One region of the Salinifilum aidingensis genome, then DNA from elsewhere that is predicted to be linked to it. Evidence: riboswitches for the same ligand, from Rfam matches in the RefSeq annotation. Region 1 holds a riboswitch; each other region holds the start of a gene.
The links. A riboswitch is a leader RNA that binds a small molecule or an ion and turns the genes downstream of it on or off. The one in region 1 is predicted to bind cobalamin.

Region 1 (5,004 bases):
CGTGTGCACCACGACCAGCGGGCGGTTGCGCCGTTGGCGCGTGGTGAGCCCGTCGTCGGGCACTGTCGTTGGCTGTCCCTGTGGCATAGTCCGACCCTAACCAACCTCCCCCTGCGCGCCGATGCGCGCAGGAGAAGGCTCACTTTCTCCGACGAACCGGGCGGTTGGCGGCACCGGTCCGCGCGCCGCCTCCTACCGGGAGCACCGCGGGAGCGGTTGCCGCTCACGCACTTCCGGACTGCATCGGATGCGGAGCGATCGGTTCCGCGCGAAGAAGGCCCCCACGCTCAACCGGCCTGGGGGTCACCGGGAGCGCAGGGGCACTTCGCGGGTCCACCCCTGGGGGTCAGGTGGACGGTGATCACCGTAGCAACTGTGCGGCGTTTCCCAAAACACGATAAAAATTCGTGTACGGCGCGCTCATGCGGCGCGCCGAACCGCCCCCGCCGGCTGCTGCGCCGCGCGCACCACGCCGGCCACCGCATCGGCCGAGAGCTCCTCCAGCCGCAGCGCGGAAGCACCGAGCGCAGCGGCCACCTGACCGGCCAGTCCGAGCCGCACCGGCCCCTGCTCGCAGTCCACGACCACACCGGCGACCTCCCGCTCGGCGAGCACGCCGGCCGCGCGCACCGCATCGGCGCTCGCCTGGCGCGCCCGCTGCCGGGATCCGCTCGGGGCGGTCGCCGCGTTCGCCGGGACCGTCGCCTTGCCGTCGGTGAGCAGCACCAGCAACGGGCGGCGCTGCGGATCGCGCACCCGCTCGCTGTCCACCACCCGCTGCGCGCGCAGCAGTCCGTCGGCCAGCGGCGTGCGGCCACCGGTGCGCAGCTGGCGCATCCGCGCCGCAGCAACGTCCACAGAGGACGTCGGTGGCAGCACCACCTCGGCGGACTCCCCGCGGAAGGAGATCACGCCGACCTTGTCCCGGCGCTGGTAGGCGTCCCGCAGCAGTGACAGCACCGCGCCGCTGACCGCGGACATCCGCTCCCGCGCGGCCATCGAGCCGGACGCGTCCACGGCGAACAGCACGAGGTTCCCCTCGCGCCCCTCGCGCACCGTGCGGCGCACGTCCTCGTTGCGCACCACGAGACCGGGGCCGCTGCGCCCCCGCGCGTGCTGGTGCGGAGCGGCAGCGACCACAGTGGACGGAAGGTGGACCCCGTACCCCTCGTGGGACGAGGCGCGCACCCCGCGTCCCGTGCGCGAGCGGGCGCGGCTGCGGCGGCCGGGAGCTCCCTCCCCCGTGCCGGGAACTTCCAGCAGGCGCGCGCGGAACTCGGACCCGGGCGCCGGTGCGCGGCGCTCCTGCGGCGCCGGCGAGGAACCGTCCGAGTCCTGGGACTCCTGACCCTGCGACTGCGAGGAGGGCGCCGAGGCCTGCTGCTCCTCCGGTTCGGGCGCGCCGCCGCCGGGGCCGTCGTCATCGGGACCACCGTCGTCCGGCCCTTCGTCGTCCGGCCCTCCGTCGCCGTCCGTTCCGCCCGAGTCGTCCCCGTCGCCGTCCGAACCGCCGCCCTGGTCGTCACCGGGCTCGTCCGCGTGCTGCGCGGCGTCGTCGAGCGCCTGCTGCAGCTGGTCGTCGTCCACACCCGGTTCGTCGAACGGATCGCGGCGCCGCCGGTGCGGCAGCACGAGCTTCGCCGCCGTCTCAACGTCGGTGGCGGCCACGGCGTCCGCACCGCGCCAGGCCGCGTGCGCCACCGCGGTGCGCGCCAGCACGAGGTCCGCGCGCATCCCGTCCACCTCGAACGATGCGCACAGCGCAGCGATGCGGCGCAGTTCCGCGTCGGGCAGGACGACCTTGCCCACCTGGTCGCGCGCCCGCGCGATCCGCTCGGCCAGCTCGGCCTCCTCGGCGGCCCACCGCGCGGCGAACCCCTCGGGGTCGTCCTCGAAGGCCAGGCGGCGGCGCATCACCTCGGACCGGGTCCCGACCTCGCGGTCGGCACCGACCTCCACCGCCAGCCCGAACCGGTCGAGCAGCTGCGGCCGGAGCTCGCCCTCCTCCGGGTTCATCGTCCCGACCAGGACGAACGACGCCGCGTGCGAGACGGACACGCCCTCCCGCTCGACGTGCGCGCGCCCCATCCCCGCCGCGTCCAGCAGGACGTCCACGAGGTGGTCGTGCAGCAGGTTGACCTCGTCGACGTAGAGCACGCCCCGGTGCGCCGCGGCCAGCAGGCCGGGCTGGTAGGCGCGGACGCCCTCGGACAGCGCCCGCTCCACGTCCAGCGATCCGAGCAGCCGGTCCTCGGTGGCGCCGACGGGCAGCTCCACCAGGCGCGCCGCGCGGTGCTGCGCCCCCGCGGAGGCGTGCGGACCGTCCGGGCACTGCGCGTCGGGCTGCGCGGGGGAGCAGGCGAACCGGCATTCCGGCACCACGTCCAGCACCGGCAGCAGCGAGGCCAGCGCTCGCACCACCGTCGACTTCGCCGTGCCCTTCTCACCGCGCACCAGCACACCGCCGATGCGGGGGTGCACCGCGTTCAGCAGCAACGCCAACCGCAGGTCGTCGTGCCCGACGACGGCGGAAAACGGGAAGCGCGGACTCACGCGGGAGGCCTGCGGCGAGGCAGTCATACCAAGGTCTTCCTTCCTCCGGTCTCGGACGCCCGGGGTGTCGGGGCGAGGGGCGGCAGTGTCCTGACTCCCGGATCCTCGCGTCCCTCCGGCCTTCCCGGGGCGGCGTCCGTGCGCCGCGGTCCGGTGGCCCGCGCGGGAGGTCCGCTCCCCGGTCACAGTGGCGCCGGCCGTGCCGGATTCGCACCGGCTTCCCTGGCGCCCCCTCGTGGAACCGTTTCCTGCAGGTCCACCAGCATCCTGGCAGAGCGCGATCACGGATCCAACACAGCGGGCCCGATCGGAGAGAAGTCCCACGGAGCCCGCGGGAGCTCACCGGGCCGTTCCGCGCTGCGGCGCTCCACCCGAGCTGCGCAGGAGGTCCGCGACCCGGCCGGGGCCTGGCCTCACTCGGCCAGCCGCATGTCGACGTGCGGGATGCCGTCCTCGTCGTGGACCGGACCGCTCTCGACGAAGCCGAAGGAGCGGTAGAAGCCGGCCTTGTCCACCTGCGCGGACAGCACGGCCGGACTGCGCCTGATCTCGGCGAGCGCGGCGCGCATCAGCTTGCGCGCCAGCCCCATGCCGCGGGCGCCCGCCTCGGTGCACACCCGGCCGATGCGGTACGTGCCGTCGGGCTCCTCCAGCAGCCGGAGGTAGCCGAGGACGACTCCGTCGGCGGAGTCGATCCAGAAGTGCCGGGTGGTCTCCTCGAGATCGCGGTCGTCCAGCTCGCGGTACGGGCAGTTCTGCTCCACGACGAACACGTCGACCCGCAGGCGCAGCATGCGGTAGAAATCGGTCGCGTCCAGATCGGCGGTGTACGCCCGGTGGACAGCAGTCGCGAGCGGCTGAAGTATCACCTGTTCGTGGATACCACAGCAGCGCCCGCCCGGTTCGCCCGACCCCGCGGCACCGTTAGGCACGCCACCCCGCCGGGGGCGCGCCGCTGGGCGCCCCGGCCTGCGCCGGAGCACCGCGCAGGCGGCTCGCAGGCGGGCTCACAGCTGCCCCTCGAGCAGCGGGACGTAGCCCGAGGTGCGGGTGTACACACCCGGGGTGTCCGGGCGGCCGCACCCGTCGCCGTAGGAGACGACGCCGGCCAGCCGCCCGTTGACCACGTAGGGACCACCGGAGTCCCCGGCGCAGGAGTCCACGCCGCCCCGGGGAACTCCGGCGCAGAACATCGCGGACCGGTCGTACTCGGAGTAGGTCTCCGCGCACTCCGCGTTCGCCGCCACGGGCACCTCGGCGGAGCGCAGCACGGGTGAGGACGGACCGGACTCGGCGGTGCGGCCCCAGCCGTACACGGTGCCGCGCGTGCCGGGGCGGTACGACTCCGCATCACCCGGCTCGACGAGGTCGATCGTCGGCTGCGGCAGCGGGTCGCGCAGCGTGAGCACCGCGATGTCGTCGCCGTGCTGCACGTCGCGGTAGTCGGGGTGGCGCCACACGTCGGCGACGGTGGCCTCGCTCCCGGCGTCGGTGCGCAGGTCGCTGCGCCCGACCACCACGTGCAGGTCCTCCGACGGGCGCTCGACGCCGGTGAGCTGGTCGACGGTGCAGTGGGCCGCGGTGACGACCTTGCCGGGGCGCACGAGCGTGCCGCCGCAGAACTGCCGCCCCTCGGCGTCGGTGAGCGCCACCACCCACGGAGCCCGGCTCGTGTCGCTCCGCTCCCCGCCGAGCACCTTCGGCTCGGCGGTGACGGCCTGCGCGGCCGGGGACATCCCGGCCAGAACCGTGACCACACCGCCGAGCACGCCCGCACCGCGCACGAGCCGGCCGCGCCCACCCGCCTCCGCACCGGGGGCGTCGGCGGAGTCTCCGCTCCCGTCGCACCTCGCCACGGGGTGCCTCCTCTCACCGGGTTGCGCCAGCCGATCACCGTAGTGCCCCCGCGCGCTCGCCGGGCGGAGGCACAACTCACATGGTTTTCGGAAAAAATCCCGTTACTATGGATATATCGCGGAAATTTTCCTCTCCATGGGCATGTTGAGCACATGGATGTGCGCACTGGGGGCTTTGCATCGAACGGGGCGCACCCGACGCGTCCCGACCCGTGCCGGTAGCCACCGGCAGATCGAACCTGATCGTGTGAGGAGGAGGACGTGTTCGTGGATCTCAGCACGGTGCCCGCGTTCCTGATCGCCAGCCTCGTCGTGATCCTCACCCCGGGCGTGGACACGTTCCTCCTGCTGCGCACCTCGCTGCACCAGGGACGGGGCGCCGGCCTGCGCGCCCTGCTCGGCATCCACAGCGCCAGCGCGGTGCAGATGACCGTGGTGATCTCCGGGCTCGGCGCGCTCATCACGCAGCAGCCGGCGGTGCTGTCCACGTTGAAGTGGATCGGCGCGGCCTACCTGCTCTACCTGGCCGGGAGCATCCTGCGCGGGCTCTGGTTGGCGCGGCGGGAGGCCCGCAGCGGGCTGCCCGCGCGGCACG
Region 2 (5,004 bases), on a different contig from region 1:
TGGGCCGTGGCCGGGTGCGACTCGAGGAAGGCGATCTTGGCGCGCGCGGTCTCGGCCGTCTCCGACCGGCGCGAGAGGTCGCCGAGCACGAGCACGTCCGGGTTGCGCTCGGCCACGGTCTCCCAGTTGATCTGCGGCCACTCCGCGTGCGTGTCGGCGAAGGCGTTGCGCGCGCCGACCTGGTCGGTGATGATGCCCGGCGCGCCGCAGCAGCCCGCCAGGTAGGGCGACTCGGAGTTGGCGAACCAGAACATCAGCGACGTGTCGGAGGCGTCGAGGCCGCGGGTGGCGCGGTCCATGCGTGCCTGCAGGTCGGCGACGAGTCGTTCGCCGCGCCGGGGCACGTCGAACAGCTTCGCCAGCTCGCGGACCTCGCGGTAGAGGGTCTGCATCGACAGCGGGTGCTGCCGCCGCCCGTCGCCGGAGCCGCTGTTGTCCTTGGCGCAGTCGGCGGGGGAGAGGTAGCTGTTCACGCCGAGCTCGGCGAACTGTCCCCGCCTGGCGACCCCGCCGGGGCCGAGGGTGGACACGAACGAGGCGGTGACGAAGTCGGGTTCGGCGGCCAGCACCGACTCGAACGACGGCATGTCGTCGGCCAGGCGCGGCACCGACGCGTTCGCCGCGGCCAGTTCCTGCGGCAGCGGGTCGGTCCACATGGACGTGCCCACGATGCGGTCGCCCAGCCCGAGCGCCAGCAGGATCTCCGTGGTGCCCTGGTTCAGCGACACGACCCGCTGCGGCGGCCGGTCCAGTTCGGTGCGCGTGCCGCAGTTGTCCACGGCGCGGGGGTAGCCGGGGGCGGGCGGTTGCTGCTGCGGCGCCGCTGCGGTACCGCAGCCGGCCAGCAGCGCGAGCGCGGACAGCAGGGACAACGGCAGAGCGAGGCGGTGCAGTGCCGACAGCAAGCGCACGAACGCTCCTCGGTGTCGAAGGGGCCGTGACGCGGGCCCCGCGGGTGCATGACAAGACCCGGCCGCGCGGGCCGGGAGCCAGCAGGTCTTCGGACTCGGGGTCTTCCGGGCGGAACGCCTTCCCGGAGGGCGTGCTCCAGTGGCTGAGCCAGGGGTCGTTCCACGGCTCCGTGTTCCGCCCGTCGCCCACACCGCTGCGCGTCAGTTCCGGATTCGCACCGGATTCCCTGACTCACGTCGCGCGTGAGTTCGACTGGCGAACGACAACGTACCACCCGCGCCGACCCGGCCCATCCGCCCCGGCGAAACCCCTGGTCACGCCGCGATCCGGCGGGTGAGGGGTGAGTTGGGGCACCCCCGCGGCCCCGCCCGGACGACCCGGGCGGTCAGGTCAGGCAGCCGCGGCGGCACCCCCAGGCCGTCGAGGAGTCACAGCAGGCTCAGCTGCCGCGGCCGCGGCTGGCGCCGCACCGGCTGCTCATCGACGACCGCATCGCCCAACCCGTCCAGCAACGGGCTGCGGCGCCGGTCGCGACCGCCGCGGCGCGCCGCACCGGTGAGGTACAACCGCTCGTGCGCGCGGGTCATGCCCACGAACACCAGCCGCCGCTCCTCGGCGAGCGCCTGCTCGTCCGGCGGGGACTGCGGCCACGACAGCGGCAGCAGCCCGTCCTCGCAGCCGGCCAGGAACACCACCGGGAACTCCAGGCCCTTGGCCGCGTGCAGCGTCAGCAGGAACACCGCCTCGGCCCGCGGGTCCAGCGCGTCGACCTCCGCGCCGAGCGCGACCTCGCGGACCAGCTCGGTCACGTCGCGGCAGCGGCGGGCCAGCGGCAGCAGCAGATCCACCGCGTGGTGCACCTGCCCGGCCGTCTCGTCCGGCACCCGCCCGGCCACCACCTCGGCCGCCCGCCGCATCCCGGTGACCACGTCGTCCGCGGCGCCCCCGCCGGCGCGGGCGAGTTCGTCGGTGACCAGCCGCACCCCGGTGCGCTGGGCCAGCCGCTCGTGCGAACGGCGCTGCACCGGCAGGCCCTGCCGGTCCAACGCCTCGGCCAGGGCGTGCGCCTGCGCCTCGGTGCGGTAGAGCACGGCGACGTCGCCGAAACCGAACCCGCCGCGCTCGTGCCCGCTGGCCCGGCCCGAGTCCAACGCGTGGAACGACGCCCCGCCGAGCAGCTGCTCGACCGTGCCGGCGATGTAGGCCGCCTCGGCGTGCTCGTCGGCGGCGGTGTGCCGCACGATCCGGTGCGCCGGCCGGTCCCCGGCCGCGGCCAGCACCCGGTCCGGCACGAACGTCGACGCCGCCACCGCCCGCTGCGCTGCGGTGAGGATGTGCGCCCCGCTGCGGTAGTTGCGCTGCAGGTGGCACACCCGCGCGGTGGGGAAGTCCGCGGTGAACCGCAGGAAGTAGCCCACGTCGGCGCCGCGGAAGGCGTAGATCGCCTGGTCCGGGTCGCCGATGGCGGTCACGTTGCCCTCCGGCGGGGCCAGCTGCCGCAGCAGCCGGTACTGCACCGCGTCGACGTCCTGGTACTCGTCGACGGTGATCCACGCGAACCGGTCCCGCCACGCCGCGGCGGCCTGCGGGTGCTCGGCGAGCACGGCCACCGCCGCGTCCAGCAGCCCGTCGAAGTCGACCAGGTCGCGCTCGGCCAGCGCTTGGTGGTAGCGCCGCACCAGCGCGGCCACGTCCTCCTCGACCGGCTCGCCCAGCCGGACGCGGCCGGCCGCGTCCGCCAGCCGCCGCGCCCCGCCCTGGTCGCCGGCCAGCGCCAGCCGCAGGTCGTGCTGCACGGCCGCGTCGGCGATGCCGAACCCGGCGGTGAGCCCCGCCGCGTCGGCGTGCTCGCGCAGGATCCGCAGCGCCAGGCCGTGGAACGTGGTCACCGTCATCTCCGCGGCCGGAGCACCGAGCAGCCCCTCCAAGCGCTGCCGCATCTCCGCCGCGGCGCGGCGGGTGAACGTGACCGCCAGGCACGTCCGCGGGTCCGCGCCGCGCTCGGCGACCAGGTGCGCCAGCCGGTGGGTGACCGTGCGGGTCTTGCCCGTGCCCGGTCCGGCCACGATCAGCAGCGGCCCGCCGGCGCAGGCCGCGGCCGCGGCCTGCGCACCGTCCAACCCGGCCAGCAGTCCCGTCGCCGCGACCGCGTCCGGCTCCGGTGGTTCCGTGCCGTCACCGGTCTGCTCAGCGCCGACCGCGACGCCCGGGCGGGCGGGCGCGGCCTGACCGGGGGTCTCCTCGGCACCCTCCCTGCCGCCGGTGGCCGCATCCGCGTGCTCGCCCGCCCCGGCTGGCGCCGCGGCCCCGCCCGGCGCGTCCGCAGCGCGCCGGGCCGGCACGGTGGGAGTCGGCGCGTCGAACAGGGCTAACGCGGACCCGCCCCACTCGGCCGCCTCGCCCGGGTCGAACAGGCGGATCACCCCGTACTGCCCGTCGAAGCCGGCCTCGCGGCGCACCCGCCCGGCACGCAGCCGACGGATCGCCTCACCCAACGCGGGATCGTGCCCGGCCAACTGCTCGACCGGCACCTCGTCGAGCACGTGCAGCTCCGGCCCGAACGCGGCGGTCACCCGGGAGGTTTCCGCGAACACCGTCTTGCTCTTGGGCCCCACGCCGCGCAGCTCGCCGATGATCTCCGGTAGCGGGATGCGGTTGCGGTAGTCCACCGCGCCCTGCGGGCGCGCCCCGGCGGGCCGGTCGGCCACCGCCGCGACCCGGTTGAGCACCCCGACCGTCAGCGCCTTGCCGCAGTCGGGGCACACCCCGCCGTGCGCGGCGGTGTCCTCCGGGGCGCAGCGCAGCCCGCAGCCGCGGTGCCCGTCGAGGTGGTACTTGCCCTCCTCGGGGAAGAACTCCACCGTGCCGGCGTAGCCGCGGCCGGTTTCCAGCGCGGACTTCACCGCGAAGTAGTCCAGCTCCACGTCGAACGCGGTCGCCTCGCGCGCCACCATCGGCGGCGAGTGCGCATCCGAATAGCTCACCAGCGTGTAGCGGTCCAACCCGGACACGCGCCAGTTCATCTCCGGATCCGACGACAACCCCGTCTCCACGGCGAAGACGTGCCCGGCCAGGTCCCGGTAGCACTCGTCGAGCGAATCGAACCCGGCCTTGGAGCCGAGCGCGGCGAACCACGGCGTCCAGATGTGCGCCGGCACCAGGTACGCCCCGTCGCCGGATTCGAGGGTGATCTCCAGCAAGTCGCGGGAATCCAGCCCGAGGATCGGCCGCCCGTCCGAGGCGAGGTTGCCGATCGTCGACAGCCGCGCGATGAACCGCTCCGCCGCGGCGAAGTCCGGCAGGTAGCACAGGTGGTGCACCTTGCGGGTGTGCCCGCCGGCCTTGTAGATCGTGGAGATCTCCACCGACAGCGCGAACCGCACCGGCCCGCGGCACGACTCCGGCAGGGTGGCCAGCACCTCGGCGTCGACGTCGTCCCGCAGCCGGTACAGCCCCGGCTCCTCGGCCGGCGTCAGCATCTCCTGCGCGTGCGCGAACCAGGCCGGATGGGTGATGTCGCCGGTGCCGAGCAGCGCAACTCCCTTGCGCCGCGCCCACCAGGCCAGGTTCGGCAGCGTCCCGTCCTTGCTGCAGGCCCGCGCGTACTTCGCGTGGATGTGCAAATCGGCGTAGAAGCGCACGCGGAGATCCTGCCAGCCGGCGTGCCCACCGCCCCTGCCGGGGCGATCACCCTGCTAGCGTCGGCCACCGTGAGCGAGGCCGAGGTCGACACCGCGGGCGTGTGCAAGTTCCCCGGCTGCGACCGTCCCGTGGCCGCCGCCTCCGGGCCCGGACGCCCCCCGGAGTACTGCGACCTGCCCGAGCACACCCGCTGGCGCGCGTGGAAGGAGCGGCAACGCCGCGCGGGCGAGACCACCGGCGGCGAGGCCGGCGCGGACGGCGCCACCTCCGACCGGGAGGCCACCCGGCTGCACACCGCCGAACTGCTGCGCCAGTACCGCAGCCTCTCCGAGCAGCTCTCCCGCACCCTGCACGGTGCGCTGGAACACCTCGACGGCCTCACCGACCCCAGCACGGCCGACGCCCAGGTGCGCGCCGCCCACGCCGACGCGGCCGGCCGCATCGCCCGGG
Region 3 (5,004 bases), on a different contig from region 1:
CGGCGGCGCACGCGGCGGAGCCGGTCGGCTCGGCGCCGCGCTCCGCGGCCGGGGTCGCCGGGACCGCGTTGAGCTTGCCGTCGGTGCCGCGCAGCGTGCTCTTCTCCACCTGGGTGGCCGAACGGGAGCGCAGGTAGTAGGTCGTCTTCAGGCCCTTGCGCCAGGCCGCGCGGTACAGCGCGTCGAGCTTCTTGCCGCTCGGGGAGGCGATGTAGAGGTTCAGCGACTGCGCCTGGTCGAGCCACTTCTGGCGGCGCGCCGCGGCCTCCACGATCCAGGAGCTGTCCACTTCGAACGCGTTCGCGTACAACGCCTTGAGGTCTGCGGGGACGCGGTCGATGGCCGAGACGGTGCCGTCGTGGTACTTCAGGTCCGCGACCATCGCCGCGTCCCACAGGCCGCGCCGCTTCAGGTCCCGCACCAGGTGCGGGTTGATGGCGGTGAAGTCGCCGGACATGTTGGACTTGACGAACAGGTTCGAGAACAGCGGCTCGACGGACTGGCCCACACCGCAGATGTTCGAGATCGTGGCCGTCGGGGCGATGGCCAGCACGTTGGAGTTGCGCATGCCCGTGTTCCGCACCCGCCGGCGCAGCCCGTCCCAGTCCATGCGCGCGGAGTGGTCCAGCTCGGCGTGCTCGGGGTCGCGCGCCTGCTCGAGCAGGCGCAGCGAGTCGACCGGCAGGATGCCGCGGCTCCACAGCGACCCCTCGAAGGAGGAGTACCGGCCGCGTTCGGCCGCCAGCTGCACCGAGGCGGCGATCGCGTAGTAGCTCACCGCCTCGGTGCTCGTGTCGGCGAACTCGACGGCCTCCGCGGAGGCGAACGGGACGCCCTGCTCGAACAGGGCGTCCTGCAGCCCCATGACGCCCAGCCCGACGGGGCGGTGGCGGAAGTTGGAGTCGCGGGCCTCGTCGAGCGTGTAGAAGTTGAGGTCGATGACGTTGTCCAGCATGCGCACGGCGGTGGTGACCGTGCTCTCCAGCCGCGCGTGGTCGAGGCCGTCGGAGCCGACGTGCGCCCGCAGGTTCACCGACCCGAGGTTGCACACGGCCACCTCGTCCGGGCCGGTGTTCAACGTGATCTCGGTGCACAGGTTGGACGAGTGCACCACGCCCGCGTGCTGCTGCGGCGAGCGCAGGTTGCACGGGTCCTTGAACGTCAGCCACGGGTGGCCGGTCTCGAACAGGGCGGTGAGCATCCGCCGCCACAGCTCCACCGCCCGCACCCGGCGGAACACGGCGATCTCGCCGCGGTCGGCGGCCGCTTCGGCGGCCCGGTAGCGCTCGGCGAAGTCGGTGCCGCAGGCGTCGTGCAGGCCGGGCACCTCGTCGGGCGAGAACAGCGTCCACTCGGCGTCGGCCTCGACGCGCCGCATGAACTCGTCCGGGATCCAGTTCGCCGTGTTCATGTCGTGCGTGCGGCGCCGGTCGTCGCCGGTGTTCTTGCGCAGGTCGAGGAATTCCTCGATGTCGATGTGCCAGGTCTCCAGGTAGGCGCACGCCGCGCCCTTGCGCTTGCCGCCCTGGTTGACGGCGACCGTCGTGTCGTTGGCGATCTTCAGGAACGGCACGACGCCCTGCGAGGTCCCGTTGGTGCCGCGGATGCGCGCACCGAGCCCGCGCACGGGCGTCCAGTCGTTGCCGAGCCCGCCGGAGTACTTCGCGAGCATCGCGTTGCTGCGGTACGAGCGGAAGATCGACGAGAGGTCGTCGTCCACAGTGGTGAGGAAGCACGAGGACAGCTGCGGCCGCAGGGTTCCCGCGTTGAACAGGGTCGGCGTCGAGGCCATGAACGTGAACGTCGACAGCAGCTCGTAGAACTCGATCGCACGCCGCTCGCGGTCGTCCTCGTGCAGCGCCAGGCCCATGGCCACGCGCATGAAGAACGCCTGCGGCAGCTCGAACCGCACCCCGTCGTCGTGCAGCAGGTAGCGGTCGTGGAGCGTCTGCAGGCCGAGGTGGGTGAACTGCAGGTCGCGCTCGCCGACGAGCGCGGCGGCCAGCCGTTCCAGGTCGAACCGCTCCAGCTCCGGGTCGAGCAGTCCGAGGTGGACGCCCAATCGCACGTAGGCGGGGAAGTGCTCGGCGCAGTCGGTTCCCGGTTCGCCTATGTCCGATTCGGACGCGGTCGTGCCGAGGTGCTGCAGCGCTTCGCCGCGCAGCGCGTGCAGCAGCAGCCGGGCGCAGACGTGCGAGTAGTTCGGTTCGGACTCGACGAGGGTGCGCGCGGCCATGATCTGCGCCTGCGCGAGCTCCTCGGCGCGCACGCCGTCGTAGAGGTTGCGGCGGATCTCGGCCAGCACCGGTTCGGCGTGCACGTCGGCGAGCCCGCTGGTCGCGTGCTGCACGAGGCGCACCACGCGGTCCCAGTCGAGCGGGCGCAGGCGGCCGTCGGGTTCGCGCACGCTCAGCTCCGGCGTGCGCGCGGGTGCTGCCGGGGGCGCTTGGGTCACGACGCTCTCCTCTCGCGAGTCCGTCCGTATCCGGGACCTCGCGAGCGGGAGTGGTGGACGCCGGCGCGCTGCGCCGCTGCGGTGCGTTCCGCGTGGCGGGTTCTCCACCCGGCGGGGTGGTCCGCGTGTCCGGGGCCCGCCCTCGAGGCCCGGCGTGCGTGCGCGTTCTCCCGCGCACACCGGTGGCAGGTCTTCGGACTCGCGGGCTTCCGGCGCTCGGCCGGCCCTACTGGCCGTCGCTTCCCGGACGTGCGTCCAGTGCTGCACCACCGCGGGGGTGGTGACGGCGGTCGTTCCCGCTCACCGCTGCGGGGCAGTCCCGGATTCCCACCGGGTTCCCTCTCGCCTCACCGGACCGTTCCCGGCCCCGTGAACCACCAGCACCGAGCACACTACATGTTGCGACGCGCGATCGCGAACGGGGCCAGATCCCGTGTCGCGGCGGCTGCTCGATGTCGAGCACCCGGAGCGGGGGCTTCCCCGGAGGTCCTGCTACGCACCCACCCGCGTTTCCGGGGACACTTCCTCGTGGTTCACCGCACCCACCGGTAGCGGTGCTCGGGCCGCCCGGCCGACCCGTACCGCATCCGCAGCGCGGCCTGCCCGTCGGCGCACAGGTGCTCGAGGTAGCGCCGCGCGGTCACCCGCGCGATGCCGGCGCGCTCGGCGACCTCCACGGCCGACAGGTCGGACTCGGCCGCGCGCAGCGTCTCCGCCACGAGCTGCGCCGTCTCCGCCGTCAGCCCCTTCGGCAGGCTCGTCCGCGAGGTCGGGCGGCGCACGCCGAACACGCGGTCCACGTCCCGCTGGGTGGCCTGCTCCACGCCGGTGAGCTTGTCGCGCACCGCTGCGAAGCGGTCCAGCTGCTCCCGCAGCGCGTCCAGGTTGAAGGGTTTGAGCAGGTAGTACATCGCACCGCCGTGCAGCGCGGCGCGCACGTTGTCGATGTCGCGCAGCGCGGTGATCACCAGCACGTCCACGGGCGTGCCCGGGCCCGGTTCGTCCGGCGCCCGCAGCCGCTGCAGCACGTCGATGCCCGACATGTCCGGCAGGTAGAGGTCGAGCAGGACGAGGTCGGGCTGGTGCTCGGCGACGGCGCGCAGCGCCTCGGCGCCGCTGTGGGCGACGCCGACCACCGCGAACCCCGGCACCGAGGCGACGAAATCCCGGTGGTTGCGCGCCACGCGCGCGTCGTCGTCGACGACGAGCACCGACAGCACCGGCTCTCACCTCCTGCGCGGCGTCCGCGCGGGCCCTCCGCTGGGAGTCCCCGCTTCCGACGGGTCCTGCCCCCGAGGGGCGCGGCTTCCGACGGCACGGCGGCCGCCACCGGCACCGCGCGGACGTGCGCAGCGGCCGGCGACGTTACCGGCGTGCTAGCGCGCATCCTCTCGCACCGGGAGGTAGGCGCTGAACACGGTCTCCTCGGTGGCGTCCACGTCCACCGACCCGTGCCACCGCTGTGCGGCCTGCCGCACCAGCGCGAGCCCGAGGCCGCGGTGGCCGGTGCCGCCGCTCCCCTTGGTGCTCACCCCGGCGGCGAACACCTCCTCGGCGACCGCGGGAGCCGGGCCCGGGCCCGAGTCGGTGACGCGGATCTCCAGCAGCGGTTCGCCGTCCCGGTGCAGCCGCACGAGCAGCTCCACCCAGCCGGAGCCGTCCACGGCTTCGAGGGCGTTGTCCACCAGGTTGCCCACGATCAGCAGCACGTCGTCGCGCAGCTGCGGCGGCAGTTCCCGCGGCACGTCGCTGAGCGCGGCGAGCTCGAACTCCACGCCCCGCTCGGAGGCCTGCGCCGACTTCGCCAGCACGAGCGCCGCCAGCGCGGTGTCGTGGACGCGCTCGGACACGGACGTGCTCGCCCGCGTCGTCGTGGCGGACAGCTCGGACAGGTACTCGCGGGCCTCGCCGACGGCCCCGAGGTCGAGCATGCCGGTGACGGTGTGGATGCGGTTGGCGAACTCGTGGGTCTGCGCGCGCAGGCCGTTGGCCATGGTGCGCACGCCGTCCAGCTCACCGCCGAGCCGCACGATCTCGGTGTGGTCGCGCAGCGTCACCAGCCGTCCCGTGCCCTGCTCGCCGATGCGCACCGGCCTGGGGTTGCACACGAGCAGCCACCCGCCGACGGCGAGGAACACGTCCTCCCGGGTGTCGGCACCGCTCAGCACGTCGCACAGCTGCTCGTCCAGTCCCAGCTCGCGCGGGGTGCGGCCGACGCAGTCCCGCGGCAGCCCGAGCACCTCGCGGGCCGAGTCGTTGGCCAGCAGCACGGTGCCGTCCGCGCCGACGGCGAGCACGCCCTCGGTGATGGCGTAGAGCAGGGCTTCGCGGCTCTCCAGCAGCTCGGTGATCTCGGCGGGTTCCAGGCCGTGCGTCTTCGCGCGGATCCTGCGGGAGATCCACAGCGCGCCACCCGCGCCGAGGGCGAGGGCGAGCAGCAGGGTCGTGCCGATGACGGGCAGCGCGTTCCGCGCGGCCAGCGTCACCCGCGAGGACAGCACGCCGACGGAGACGTAGCCGACGACCTCCTCGGCCTCGTCGCGCACCGG

Region 2: linked by a shared signal. The riboswitch ahead of ACYVJE_RS13695 (ABC transporter substrate-binding protein) and the one ahead of ACYVJE_RS17510 (magnesium chelatase subunit D family protein) in region 1 are both predicted to bind cobalamin.
Region 3: linked by a shared signal. The riboswitch ahead of ACYVJE_RS01705 (ribonucleoside-diphosphate reductase subunit alpha) and the one ahead of ACYVJE_RS17510 (magnesium chelatase subunit D family protein) in region 1 are both predicted to bind cobalamin.

What each region holds. Positions count from the first base shown of each region.
Region 1 covers NZ_BAAGTH010000013.1:72,298-77,301, reverse strand. The annotation lists gene cobO (cob(I)yrinic acid a,c-diamide adenosyltransferase) at 1-87, opposite strand, end outside; gene ACYVJE_RS17510 (magnesium chelatase subunit D family protein) at 421-2,580, opposite strand; cobalamin riboswitch at 2,639-2,775, opposite strand; gene ACYVJE_RS17505 (GNAT family N-acetyltransferase) at 2,967-3,422, opposite strand; gene ACYVJE_RS17500 (S1 family peptidase) at 3,561-4,409, opposite strand; gene ACYVJE_RS17495 (LysE family translocator) at 4,671-5,004, shown strand, end outside.
Region 2 covers NZ_BAAGTH010000009.1:97,063-102,066, reverse strand. The annotation lists gene ACYVJE_RS13695 (ABC transporter substrate-binding protein) at 1-911, opposite strand, end outside; cobalamin riboswitch at 975-1,184, opposite strand; gene ACYVJE_RS13690 (UvrD-helicase domain-containing protein) at 1,341-4,553, opposite strand; gene ACYVJE_RS13685 (hypothetical protein) at 4,623-5,004, shown strand, end outside.
Region 3 covers NZ_BAAGTH010000001.1:361,401-366,404, reverse strand. The annotation lists gene ACYVJE_RS01705 (ribonucleoside-diphosphate reductase subunit alpha) at 1-2,485, opposite strand, end outside; cobalamin riboswitch at 2,623-2,852, opposite strand; gene ACYVJE_RS01700 (response regulator) at 2,989-3,675, opposite strand; gene ACYVJE_RS01695 (ATP-binding protein) at 3,832-5,004, opposite strand, start outside.